Linked DNA regions of Thiosocius teredinicola. Each later gene encodes a partner of the first gene's protein in a complex. Links are inferred from orthologs where the notes say so. Each region holds a gene or a part of one and is shown in the gene's direction. Other genes may lie near its edges. The genes, in order: dnaN and dinB.

What was found.
Region 2: the proteins of dnaN (region 1) and dinB are in contact, whole or in part, in a solved structure (PDB 1OK7), measured with the Escherichia coli proteins. The link is inferred for Thiosocius teredinicola from one-to-one orthologs.

Annotation. Positions count from the first base shown.
Region 1 is NZ_CP019936.1:508-7,251, forward strand. What follows is about bases 403-3,308. They hold dnaN (DNA polymerase III subunit beta), read left to right. Parts: upstream 403-1,258; coding sequence 1,259-2,359; downstream 2,360-3,308. Other genes in these bases: dnaA (chromosomal replication initiator protein DnaA), read left to right, coding at 403-1,025; recF (DNA replication/repair protein RecF), read left to right, coding at 2,446-3,308. In the rest of the region: more of dnaA, read left to right, coding at 1-402; more of recF, read left to right, coding at 3,309-3,516; gyrB (DNA topoisomerase (ATP-hydrolyzing) subunit B), read left to right, coding at 3,575-5,998; B1781_RS00025 (lysophospholipid acyltransferase family protein), read right to left, coding at 6,176-6,744. UniProt on the Escherichia coli protein: Confers DNA tethering and processivity to DNA polymerases and other proteins. Acts as a clamp, forming a ring around DNA (a reaction catalyzed by the clamp-loading complex) which diffuses in an ATP-independent manner freely and bidirectionally along dsDNA.
Region 2 is NZ_CP019936.1:2,997,790-3,004,597, reverse strand. The notes cover bases 2,109-5,078. They hold dinB (DNA polymerase IV), read left to right. Parts: upstream 2,109-2,978; coding sequence 2,979-4,178; downstream 4,179-5,078. Other genes in these bases: B1781_RS14305 (ethanolamine ammonia-lyase subunit EutB), read left to right, coding at 4,632-5,078; B1781_RS14315 (hypothetical protein), read right to left, coding at 2,285-2,464. Also shown: B1781_RS14325 (helix-turn-helix domain-containing protein), read left to right, coding at 1-365; B1781_RS14320 (PEP-CTERM sorting domain-containing protein), read left to right, coding at 1,205-2,053; more of B1781_RS14305, read left to right, coding at 5,079-6,053; ethanolamine ammonia-lyase subunit EutC, read left to right, coding at 6,050-6,808. UniProt on the Escherichia coli protein: Poorly processive, error-prone DNA polymerase involved in translesion repair and untargeted mutagenesis. Copies undamaged DNA at stalled replication forks, which arise in vivo from mismatched or misaligned primer ends.

The DNA of each region.
Region 1 (6,744 bases):
TCAAGGCCAATACCAACGCCGATTTCACGTTCGAGAGTTTTGTCGAAGGTAAATCGAACCAGTTGGCCCGTGCCGCCGGTATGCAGATCGGCGACAACCCCGGCCGTGTGTACAACCCCTTGTTCATTTATGGCGGTGTAGGTTTAGGCAAAACCCATCTCATGCACGCCGTCGGCAACCGCATTTTGCAGAACAATCCGCAGGCGCAGGTGCTCTACATGCACTCGGAAGGTTTTGTGGCCGAGATGGTCAAGGCCCTGCAACACGGCACAATTGATGATTTCAAGCGCAAGATGCGCTCGGTTAATGCCTTACTGATCGATGATGTTCAATTCTTCGCCGGCAAGGAACGATCGCAAGAAGAGTTTTTCCACACCTTCAATGCGCTGTTCGAGTCGCAGCAACAGATCATCCTGACGAGTGACCGCTTTCCGAAAGAAGTCGACGGTTTGGAAGACCGCCTGAAGTCGCGGTTCGGTTGGGGATTGACTGTTGCCGTGGAACCGCCGGATCTGGAGACGCGGGTCGCCATTCTCAAGAGCAAAGGCCAACAACTGTTCGGTGTTGAACTACCCAACGAGGTCGCGTTCTTTATCGGCAAGCGGGTGCGGTCGAACATCCGCGAACTGGAAGGAGCGTTGCGCCGTATCGTGGCCAACTCGCAGTTCACCGGTCGCGCGATCACGATGGATTTTGCCAAGGATGCGTTGCGCGACATGATCGCAGCGCAAGACAAACTCGTGACGATCGACAACATTCAACGTACCGTCGCTGAATATTTCAAGATCAGAACGTCGGACCTGCTGTCTGCAAAACGCAGCCGTACGATTGCACGCCCTCGCCAGGTAGCGATGACCCTCGCCAAAGAACTTACCAATCACAGCCTGCCTGAGATCGGCGAAGCATTTGGCGGGCGCGACCACACAACGGTACTTTATGCCACGCGCAAAATTGCTGAGTTACGCGAGACCGACCATCGGGTTGCCGAAGACTATAACAACCTGTTAAGAACCTTGAGTAATTGATGTGTGCGACAGTTGAGGCAAAATCAAAGAACCGATTGAGCCAGAGTTATCCACAATAGGCACACAGGGTTGAATAGCATCCATCACGTTGTTTTGGGTCACGAAATTATCACTTAACCTATTGATTTAATTAAGTAAAAATAGGTTTTCCACAGTTGGCAGCTGTGCTTATAACAATAGTAATTTCTTAATAAAATCTTATTTTAACTATCAACCAATGGGGAATCAGTCGGATGAAGATCAGCGCAAACCGAGATGATCTGCTCAAACCCTTGCAGCAGATCGTCGGCGTGGTCGAGCGCAGACAGACGCTCCCGATCCTGGCCAATGTGCTGATGGTCGTGAAAGACAATCGATTGTCGTTGACGGCTACGGACCTCGAAGTCGAATTGCGGACCCATACGTTGGTGGACTGCAAAGGCGAAAGTGAATTCACCTTGCCGGCACGTAAGCTGATGGATATCTGCAAGGCACTGCCGGACTCCGCAGGTATCACGCTCGAGGTAGAGAGTGACAAAGCCACGCTGAAGTCGGGTCGGGGACGTTACACACTCGGGATGCTACCCGCGCAGGACTATCCAAGTATCGAGCCGGCCAAGGCGAGTGACACATTCAAACTGCCGGTTGGCGTTATGAAACGTCTGATCGATAAAACGCAGTTTGCGATGGCACAGCAGGATGTTCGCTACTACCTCAATGGTCTGCTATTGGAACTGAGACCTGGGCGGGTGAGGGCGGTCGCAACGGATGGCCATCGACTTGCGCTGTGTGACGCGTCTTTCGACGATGATTCTGAGATCGACACGCAGGTGATCCTGCCGCGTAAAGCGGTCATCGAGCTTGGTCGATTGCTGGATGATTCAGACAGTGAAGCAACGTTCGAGATCAGCAACAGCCACCTGCGGGTTCATCTCGATCACAGTAGTTTCACGACCAAGTTGATCGATGGTCGTTTCCCCGACTACGAGAGGGTCATGCCGAACGGTCAGACCACCATCATGCTGTCCGAAAAAGACACGCTTAAACAGGCGTTGACCCGAACAGCAATCTTGTCGAACGAAAAGTACCGGGGCATCCGTTTCAGGTTGAGCAAAGGCCTGCTGCATCTTCAGGCACATAATCCCGAACAGGATGAGGCCGAGGAAGAAATCGAGGTGGACTACGATGGCGAGGAGATGACGATCGGATTCAACGTTGGCTATTTGCTTGATGTGCTCGGCGTACTGGATGGAGACGAAGTGCAGATGGCGGTCATTGACTCGAATTCCAGTAGCCTGATTACGCAGAAGGATTCAGCGGAATGTCGGTACGTTGTCATGCCTATGCGTCTGTAGGCCTAGTCGCCGTGACGCAGCAAGTAGCATCGAAGAGAAAGGGGCCAAGTCGGCCCCTTTTTTGGTGATGCGGCGAGAATGCTCCGATGTGGATCAATTCACTGAGTATTTCTGACTTGAGGGTTATTCGGTCGCTCGAGCTCCGACCACGCGAAGGGATTAACTTTGTGTGTGGGCCGAATGGTGCCGGCAAGACGACGATCCTCGAAGCGATTTATCTGGCAGGTCGTGGACAGAGTTTTCGCCACCAGGACGCCGGGCCGATGATTAGAAATGGGTCCGACGATGCGACGATTGTCGTGAAGATGGTGGGAGCAGGCGGTCGGCAGGCCATTCTTGGCGTTAGGCGCAGCGCGAAAAATGTTGAATGCCGTTTGAATGGCGAGAACGTTTCGAAGCGATCAGGGCTGGCGATGGCCTTGCCGGTGCAGTGGATTGGCTCGCAGCCTCAGCTGCTGTTGAGTATGGGACCAGAGGTTCGGCGTCGGTTTTTGGATTTGGGAGTGTTCCACGTGGAACATTCTGTGTATTCCGAAGAGGCTAAGGGATACCAACGCGCTCTACGGCAACGCAACGCCGCAATCAGAATGAATCAACCCGAATTGGTGCGGATGTGGGATGAGCCATTGGCAACAGCAGGCACCGCCATCGACCGTCTTCGACAATCCTTTTTGGAGTTATGGGCGCCTAGGGTCCGCGACATCCTAAGCGAATGGTTGGGCGGCCTTGATGTTTCGTTTGTCTACCGTCGTGGGTGGAATAGACAACAAGATTTGCTGGAAATCTACCGCACCAAACGCGACACCGATTTCAATCTGGGCTACACCTACGCGGGCCCGCACCGCGCAGATATCGAGATAAAGGCCGTACAGGGTTTGGCTGAAAAGACGCTATCGCGTGGCCAACAGAAACTGCTTGTTCTAGCAATGAACATGGCGATGCTGGACGTAGCGAAGTCGCGATCAAGCGAGGTGCCTGTTCTGTTGCTTGATGACCTCGCTGCGGAGCTGGACAAGGGTAATCAAGAACGTGTTCTTCTCGCAGTGAGCGATCGCTGCGAACAGTCATTTATTACTAACATCAGCTCGGTCTTGGATCCTGCGCTATCCCCAAGTTGTACGATGTTCCACGTGGAACATGGCCACCTGACGACATGAACAACAGTGTATAATGCGTCGATCACTCCACCTCTCCCGGCATTGAGTTCCTTCCTGTATGACCGACAACGACAAATCCAGCTACGACACATCTTCCATCAAAGTGTTGAAAGGTCTGGATGCGGTGCGAAAGCGCCCCGGCATGTATATCGGCGATACGGATGATGGCACTGGCCTTCATCACATGGTTTTCGAAGTCGTCGACAACGCGATAGATGAAGCACTCGCCGGGCATTGCGATGAGATCAAGGTCATCATCCATGCCGACAACTCCGTCAGCGTAAAGGACGACGGCCGTGGCATCCCGGTGGGTATCCACGAAGAAGAGGGCATTTCTGCCGCAGAAGTCATCATGACCGTGCTGCACGCAGGCGGGAAGTTTGATGACAACTCCTACAAGGTTTCGGGTGGACTCCACGGTGTCGGTGTTTCGGTGGTCAATGCCTTGTCGGACAAGCTTGAACTGACCATCTGGCGCCAAGGCAAGGTTCACCAACAGGAATATCATCTTGGTGTTCCTCAAGAGCCGTTGAAAGTCGTCGGCGACAGCGATGAAACCGGCACCCAGGTCCGGTTTCATCCCAGCCCCGAAATCTTCACGGACACCGAGTTCCACTACGATATTTTGGCCAAACGCCTGCGCGAGCTATCTTTCCTGAACTCGGGCGTGAAAATCCATCTGAAAGACGAGCGAGCCGATCGCGAAGATATCTTCGAATACGAAGGTGGGATTCGTGCCTTCGTCGAGCATTTGAATCGCAACAAAACCCCTTTGCACCCGAGCGTGTTTCACTTCAGCGCAGAACGAAGCGACGTCGGCGTAGAAGTGGCTCTGCAATGGAACGAGTCGTACCAGGAAAGCATTTTCTGCTTCACCAACAACATCCCACAGCGCGATGGCGGTACCCACTTGGCGGGTATGCGCGCGGCCCTGACCCGTACGCTGAATAGCTATATTGAGCAGGAAGGGATGGCCAAGAAGCAGAAAGTTGCGACGTCGGGAGACGACGCCCGCGAAGGTTTGACCGCGGTGCTTTCGGTCAAAGTGCCGGATCCGAAGTTTTCGTCGCAGACCAAAGACAAGCTCGTTTCGTCAGAGGTCAAAGGCGTTGTCGAAGCACTGCTTGCCGAAAAGCTCTCTGAGTACCTGGTAGAGAATCCGAATGAAGGCAAGATGATCGCTGGCAAAATGATCGAGGCAGCGCGAGCCCGCGAGGCGGCACGTAAGGCGCGGGAAATGACCCGCCGCAAAGGTGTGCTGGATATCGCCGGGCTACCCGGCAAGCTTGCCGACTGCCAAGAGAAAGACCCCGGTCTGTCAGAACTCTACCTGGTGGAGGGTGATTCTGCCGGCGGCTCAGCCAAGCAGGGTAGGGACAGGCGTACACAAGCTATCCTGCCGCTCAAAGGCAAGATACTGAACGTCGAAAAAGCGCGTTTCGACAAGATGCTGTCATCAGCAGAAGTCGGTACCTTGATCACCGCTTTGGGCTGTGGCATCGGCCGCGAAGAATTCGATCCGGACAAATTGCGTTACCACCGGATCATCATCATGACTGACGCCGACGTTGACGGCGCCCACATCCGCACCTTGCTTCTTACCTTCTTCTATCGGCAGATGCCCGAGCTGATTGAGCGCGGCCATATCTATATTGCGCAACCGCCGTTGTACAAGGTGAAGAAGGGCAAACAAGAGCACTACCTAAAAGACGACACTGAGTTGAACGCCTACCTGTTGCGCACGGCCTTGGACGGAGCAAGTCTCCTCGTCAACGCCGAAGCGCCACCGCTTTCCGGTCCGGCGCTCGAGGATCTCGCGCACAAGATGGTTGTGGTCAAGGCCATCCAGCAGCGTCTGGGTAAACGCTACGATGAAGGCGTGCTGCAGAATCTGTTGTACATGCCGCGAGTGGGTGATGATCTGCTCGGGAACGAGGAGGCACTGCAGGGATGGATGGTAGAACTGCAGAACCGACTCAATGTCGACACCGGCGTGGCCGATCGCTACCAGCTGGTTATGACGCCGGCGGAAGAAGAGCGTACGGCCGGTATCGCCATTGAGCATTGGACCCACGGCATAGCGACGGAAAAACATCTTCCCCTCGATTTCTTCCACTCGAGCGATTATCAAAAGATTGCCGATATGGGTGAAGCACTGGACGGGCTGTTGGCGCAGGATGCAGAGATTCGCCGCGGCGATAAAGGTAAGCCGGTTGCCACTTTCGAAGAGGCCCTGCAGTGGCTGATGGAAGAGGCGAAACGCGGCCAACACATCCAGCGATACAAAGGCCTGGGTGAGATGAACCCGGAGCAGCTTTGGGAAACGACCATGGACCCGGCCAGTCGCCGCCTGTTGCGCGTCAACATCGAAGACGTCGTCGGCTCTGATCAGATATTCACGACCTTGATGGGCGACCAGGTCGAACCGCGCCGTGATTTCATCGAACGCAATGCGTTAACCGTCGAAAATCTCGACGTCTAACTATCTACACGTCATAACGTATCCGATGCCCGATTATTCGTTCGGGCGTCGGATTATCCACGATTTTATCCACAGGTTTGCTAAGGCGAAGAAAGACGGTGCGGACTACAGCGCCTAACAGATCGCGAGTGAGCCGGTGTTCGTCTAATGGAAATGTAAGTAAGCGGTTACTTACTATTAGAGCTTTTCAGTAGGGAGAGTTTCCAGCGTGCTCTCGATCCATTCCTCGACTTCACGCATGATCTCAGACGCCTTCTTGCCTTCACTGGCGATGGGTGGGCCGACGACCACATCGATCGTTCCCGGGTACTTTTTCACATCGCGCCGACGCCAGAAAATACCGGCGTTGTGAACAATCGGGACGACTGTCGCTCCGCTACGTTCGGCAAGCAAACCGCCGCCTATACTGTATTTCTTCCGTTCTCCCGGAGCGGTGCGGGTGCCCTCGGGGAAAATGATCACGTTGCGTCCTTCATTGAGGCGTTCGATGCCTTCCGTAACGACCTTCATCGCAGCCTTGCGCCCGGCGGAGCGGTCGATGGCGATCGATTTTGCGAATTTTAATCCCAGCCCAAACAATGGGATGCGCATGAGCTCTTGTTTCAGTATCCACGACTGCGCGGCGGGCAGGATGCCGCGCAGGGCAATCGTCTCCCAGGTCGATTGATGCTTCGCCATGATGATGGCGCCACCAGCCGGTAGGTGTTCTTCACCTTTGATCCGGTAACTGAGTCCACAGACCCATT
Region 2 (6,808 bases), 3.0 Mb from region 1 along the record:
ATCGCCCCGATGGCGGTGCGCAGTTCACCAAGGCCGGGCAGGGATTGGAGGTGGTTCGCCGCGGCACCGAGAAGGGTCATACCTACCATCTGTTGAACTACAAGCGCGGCGGTACCACCACGTTCGAGCCGTTCATGGTGACGATGGACGACCTCTCCGAGGTGTTTCCGACCTTCTCTCACCCGGGCGAAGAGTTCATCTACGTGGTGTCGGGCTCTATCGTTTATCGCCACGGCAACCACCTTTATGAGATGGAGGCGGGCGACAGCCTGACCTTCGACGCGGAGATTCCGCATGGGCCCGAGCGCTTGCTCGAGGTGCCGATCCAGCTGTTGTCGGTCATCAACTACGCCAAGCAGCAGTAGTGTGATCGACATGCGGCGATGGACTCTGAAATCGCCGTGAGCATTCGGTGTCGACGGCAGCCAAGGCCAATAGCGCGCTGATCGACCGCGGTTTTGTCTTGTTGGGGTCCAGCAATGCCTGAACGATCGGTTTGTTCGATATGAACGCGATCCCGTAGACGTTATCGAGGCGTTCTAAGATGAAGACGCATGTTGCGCGTTGCGCAAGGTGCGCTGTGCTGTAAGGATGGAGTGAACTGCCTGTTCGGTATCCGGAAACGGTCAATGAAAGCACTGCAATCCTGTTGGTCGCGTTCGCTGCCCCTTTCTGCAGTCGTGGCGCAGCACATCAAACAGGGCCACGATCATCGACTCCCGTCATTTAGCTCGTAGACGTAGGGTGAGGCATGCGACAGAGCCTATCCCAGGCGACAAGATGGGAAAGCACAAAGAACGCCGAGATGGTGCTTCCAGTCACCAGGGCAAGCCTTCCGTGGAATTGAGGCCGAATCTGTCGTTTCGTCAGTACTCGAAAAAAGGTCCCCAATCGGAGACTTCTTTTTTAGTCTTCATAGGGTTTGAGGTAGTCGACTTCCTCGTAGCCGAGCGCTGCGGAAAAGGAACTTCCTTCTTCCAAAAATTACTACACGTCTGCAGGAAGGCGAATTAACGGCCTAAAGACATGTCGGCAAATTTTACAGTTCCTTGCATCCTCATTCGAGAACGCGTGAGAGCCGGCGAAACCAAATGGATTTCGTGACGTTGCCACCGTGTAAATATCAGAATTATAAAGTTATTTTAAGTCTTCTGCCGAAAGACTGGCAAACGGTATAGTAATTGCTTATAAGCGATTGGCGCACGTGATTACCCTCTTATGGGGTGCAGATTCGCCGAGAAATTTATTTGGTTGTAAAGCACTGGAAGGGCTCAACCAGTCAGAACTCTATGATAAGAAGAGGACAAATGTGATGAAAGGATATTCCAAGCTCGTTACGGCGGCAGCCTTTTTTGCGCTTGCAACGTCGGCTAACGCGACCATCTTGACTGTATTCGATGGGATTGCTGGGGGTACGGCTTCGTTCGATTCGGCGGTTACTTCTGCTGGCGGCACCGTCGTAACTGACGTTTGGTCGTCCAGCTTCTCCGGTTCTACCTCTGTTGACTTTGGTGACTACGTTGTTACCCGAAACAACGGTGGCGCCGTCAATTCGACGACCTATGGCGACATGTCCGGTAGCGTTATTAATATCAGCCCGGATGGCGCGTTCGGCGCACCAAATGGTACTGCTGCATCGGGCATCACCTTCACGTTTGACTCGCCGATCAACTCGTTCGGTTTTGAGGTTGGTGACTGGGCAACCTGCTGCTTCAACCCGGTAACCGAACTGTTTATCTCGTTTGATGGCGGCGCACCAATTATGGTGGCATCTGCAACCATGGAAGCCGATGGTCTGTTCCCGTCGCAAGACGACCCAAGCAGCGATGTCTTCGAGATCTTCGTAGCCGCATTCGACGATACCGGTGACTTCACCGAGATTCAGTTCTGGGGCAACGGCTCGGGTGAGTTTCTGTATGCAGGGGGCCAGGTGAAATACGCCCTGCTCGACCAAGGAAGTCTCCCGGGTGGCAACGATGTTCCGGTACCTGCACCCCTGGCACTGATGGCTCTTGGCTTGCTCGGTGTTGCTGTACGTGCTCGCCGCGCGTAAGGGATCTCAACAATCCTGCAAAAAAAACGGCCTTAGGGCCGTTTTTTTGTGTCGATCGAAGAGAGGCTGATTGAGCAACAGCAACAAGGGGTGAGTTATCGCTTGCTGGCGGTGAAGAAGCGCTCGGCAGGTAGACACCATACGTGCAAACACTTTGCGTGCGCAATATCGGCGCGATTAACGTGGCGGTGCGAATCTGTGCGACGTTGTTCTAGAACGTTGCCTTTTCCATCATCTTGGCCAGGCAACAGGGGGGTAGCGCTGGCCCTTGGTCAGCATGAGGCTGACGATATCGGAGAAGATGGTGCTAGCCACGTAGCCGACACCGGCGCAGAAGTAAGCCGTCATGAACATGCGCAAGAACAGCTTGCTGGGTGCTCGGCCTTCCAGCGTCTTCCCGTCGATGGTCATGTGGTTGCCCTTTTCGGTCGCGATAACCAGAACCTGGCTGAAACCCAGCGCGCGTGGAGCCTCGCAAACAAATGCGATATCAGCCGTCTGCAGCGCGCTGCCGCCGCTAGGGTTCGGCGGGGAACCAATCTGCCTTTTGGACGAAGGTCAAGAGACGATGATTTCTCCGGCTTTCATCGGGCCAACCACTTGTCATCGTGCGACGGTATGATGCGCCAGCTGCCGAACTAGCGCAGCCGCTGCGCCACCGAAGTCATTGGCCGTTCAGTTGGATTGGCAGAATAGGATCTGGATTCTAGATCAACGGTAGCGAGCTGGAGGCGGCGGCCCATTCGCAACTGTGATTACAACCGAAAATGCGGCGCGTGCATCTCTATATAACGATCGGCGATTGTCAGCACGGCCAAAGCGCCGCAGGCCATCGCCCTGCATGGCCGGCGTTTCGTTGCCGGTTTCGTCGATCTGGACTTGTGGGGCTGCATGAACCGGGAATAAGCAATACAGTGCAGCGTCAGTGCACCCCAATGAGCCAGTGCCCGCGGTCGTGAACACCACGCGGCGCATTGCACATCTCGATATGGATGCATTCTTCGCATCGGTCGAGTTGTTGCGTTATCCGGAACTGCGCGGACAGCCGGTCGTGGTCGGTGGTCGCAGCGCCCCGGCACCCGAGGTTGATCAGCAGGGCAATCGCATTTACGCGCGGCTGCGCGATTACCGCGGCCGCGGTGTTGTGACCACCTCGACCTATGAGGCGCGGGCTTTTGGTGTGTTCTCTGCCATGCCGATGATGAAGGCCGCCAGGCTGGCACCGGAGGCGTTCTTGCTACCGGCCAATTTCGATGCGTATCGCGACTATTCACGCCGCTTCAAGGCAGCGGTAGCCGGCATCACTGACCATATCGAAGACCGCGGGATCGATGAGATCTATATAGACCTGACTGACCTGCCGCAGTCCAGCGAAGAACTCGGTCAACAGCTCAAACAGGTGGTCAGAGAGGCTACCGGACTGACCTGCTCGATAGCGATTTCGCCGAACAAGCTGCTATCCAAGATCGGTTCGGAACTGGACAAGCCAGATGGATTGACCCTGCTCGATTGGGATGACGTACCGCGTCGAATCTGGCCGCTGCCGGTAGGCAAGGTGAACGGTATCGGCCCGAAGGCAAATGCCCGTTTGACCGACATGGCGATACACACGATAGGCGATCTGGCAGCCGCCGATCCGTCGCGCTTGCGTCAGGAATTCTCAGCCAGTTACAGCGACTGGCTGACCAGGGTTGCACAGGGAATCGACGACAACCCGGTCGTGCGCCATGCAGATCCAAAATCAATCAGCCGAGAAACAACCTTCTCGAGAGACTTGCACGCACGTCACGATCGCGATGAACTCTCGGCGCTTTTTACTCGCCTGTGCGAACAAGTAGCCGAGCAGTTACAACGCAAGGGGTTTGTGAGCCGGACCATCGGTATCAAGTTACGTTACCAGGACTTTCGCACCGTCACCCGCGACATCACTCTGGAAGAGCCGACGGGCGATGCCGCTGAAATCCGCCGCGCCGCAGGCGAGTGCCTGAAGCGTGTGTCGCTGGATCAGAAACTTCGACTGCTCGGTGTGCGTTGTAGCGCCCTTGTATCAACACAGGAGCTGAGCAGCGATCAGGTTCACCAATGGAGCCTGCCTCTGGAGTCGGACCAGCATAGAGACCGCTGATGCTGCTGCGACTGGTTGGTCGACGCTAAAGATGTCCATCACAACGGTATCGAATCTTTCGAATCCTGTGAGAATTCACGGGAAAGAACTTCTGCTCTCGGGATGCGTTAAAGCCGTTTGCAAACGACAGCAGCGGATGATGCCCTGAATCAGTGCGCCGCCTGCCGCAGTCGCCCGTTGGAGGGGCGTATGCGTTGCCCTTGCGACCGACGACACGCGGCCACAACGCCGTCGCCTGAATGACGGTTTCCCGCTGGAGCGGGAGCGAAACCGTTAAGTCGACTGATTCAGAGAGGCTAGTCTCAGCAGGCGGAAGCCAATGGCGCGGCTTGCAATGTTCGGCATACCTCGGAACGATTTGTGCAGCGATTCGGCGGGGCTTTTTATCTCGGTTGATAGGCCGTGAAGCGGATCCGGCTCACCCAAAACGCAAGACTTGGCGGTTCATCATTCATGCAAGCGACAGACAAAAGGTATCAGTTCAGCAACGTCGTCGGTGATCGCACTTTCCAGTTTCGCGATCTTGCCGACCTCATGGCGAAAGCCACGCCGGCGCGGTCCGGTGATCGTCTGGCCGAGGTCGCTGCGGAGAATGCGGAGGAGCGCGTCGTCGCTCAGATGACGTTGGCAGATCTGCCACTTTCGCAGTTTTTGAACGATGTCGTCGTGCCTTATGAAGACGATGAAGTCACCCGGCTGATTATCGACGAACACGACCGAAATGCTTTCGCTCCGATCGCGCATCTGACGGTCGGCGGTTTCCGCGAATGGCTGCTGAGCGATTTAGCGACGTCAGAATTGCTTGCTGCCCTGCGTCCCGGCATCACCCCCGAGATGGCGGCCGCTGTTTCAAAGATCATGCGCAACCAGGACCTGATTCTGGTAGCGCGCAAGTGCCAGGTCACGACCGCGTTCCGCGACACCATCGGTCTGCTCGGTCATTTGTCGACCCGGCTGCAGCCCAATCATCCGACCGACGACCTGACCGGTATTGCGGCCAGTATTCTCGACGGCTTGCTTTACGCCAACGGCGATGCGGTGATCGGTATCAACCCGGCGACCGACAACGTCGCGCAGGCCTGCCGCTTGATTGGCATGATGGCCGATGTAATCGAGCATTATCAGATACCGACACAGAGTTGCGTGCTGACACATGTGACCAACTCGATCGAAGCGATCGAAAAAGGCGCGCCGGTCGATTTGGTGTTTCAATCCATCGGCGGCACCCAGGCGACCAACGAGAGTTTCGGGTTCAACCTAACGACGCTGGCCGAGGCACGGGATGCAGCGCTGTCACTCGGTAGGGGTACCGTCGGCAACAACGTGATGTATTTCGAGACTGGGCAGGGCAGTGCGCTATCCGCCGACGCACATCACGGCGTCGACCAGCAGACCTGCGAGGCACGCGCCTATGCCGTCGCGCGAAAGTTCGATCCCTTGCTAGTCAATACCGTGGTCGGATTCATCGGGCCTGAGTATCTGTACGACGGTAAGGAGATTACCCGCGCCGGCCTCGAGGACCATTTCTGCGGCAAGCTGCTCGGTCTGCCGATGGGCTGCGACGTGTGCTACACGAATCACGCCGAGGCCGATCAGAACGACATGGACAACCTGCTGACGCTGCTGTGTGTCGCCGGTTGTACCTACATCATGGGCATTCCCGGCTCGGACGACATCATGTTGAACTATCAGACCACCTCGTTTCACGATGCGCTGTATGCGCGTCAGGTGTTGGGATTGAAGCCGGCACCGGAGTTCGATGCCTGGCTGAAGAAGATGGAAATCTTCCGCGAAAGTGAGCGTTTCCGCCTCAACGCGCAGTTGCCCAGAGCGTTCAGTGGCTCGGTACAACGCTTGTTGGGGAACGGAAATTGAGCGGTAAGGACGACACCAAACTCAACGACGAGCCGATCGTCGTCGAGAATCCCTGGGAGCGGCTGCGTCAGTTCACCGATGCCCGCATCGGCCTGGGTCGCGCGGGTATCAGCGTGCCGACCAGTCACTCTCTGGCTTTTCAACTTGCCCATGCACAGGCGCAGGATGCTGTGCATACACCACTGGATTTCAATGCGCTGCTTGCGGCACTGAATGAACGGGAATGGAATCGCTTTGGCGCGCCGTTGCACTTGAAGAGCCGCGCCGTTGATCGCGCAACTTATCTGCAGCGCCCTGACTATGGGCGGCGCCTGGACGATGAATCAGTCTCACGCTTGGCAGGCAAACAGCCACCATCGCAGCTTCGCCACGACCTGGCCATTGTTATCGCCGACGGGCTTTCTGCTTTCGCGATCGCCGAGCACGCGGTCGCTTTCCTGGATGCGTTGGTCCCGCTGTTAGCGAATGACAGCGATGCCCCGTGGCGCCTCGCACCGATCACGTGCGTGGAACAGGGGAGGGTCGCGGTCGGCGATCATGTCGGGGAACTACTCGACGCTCGTTGTGTGCTGGTGATGATCGGAGAACGCCCTGGCCTCAGCTCTCCGGACAGTATGGGGCTGTACCTGACCTGGAACCCGAAGGTGGGCTGCAAAGACGCCAACCGCAACTGCATCTCGAATATTCGACCTGCCGGATTGAAGCTGTCCGAAGCCGCCAGCCGCGCAGCATACTTGTTGCGCGAAGCGCGCACC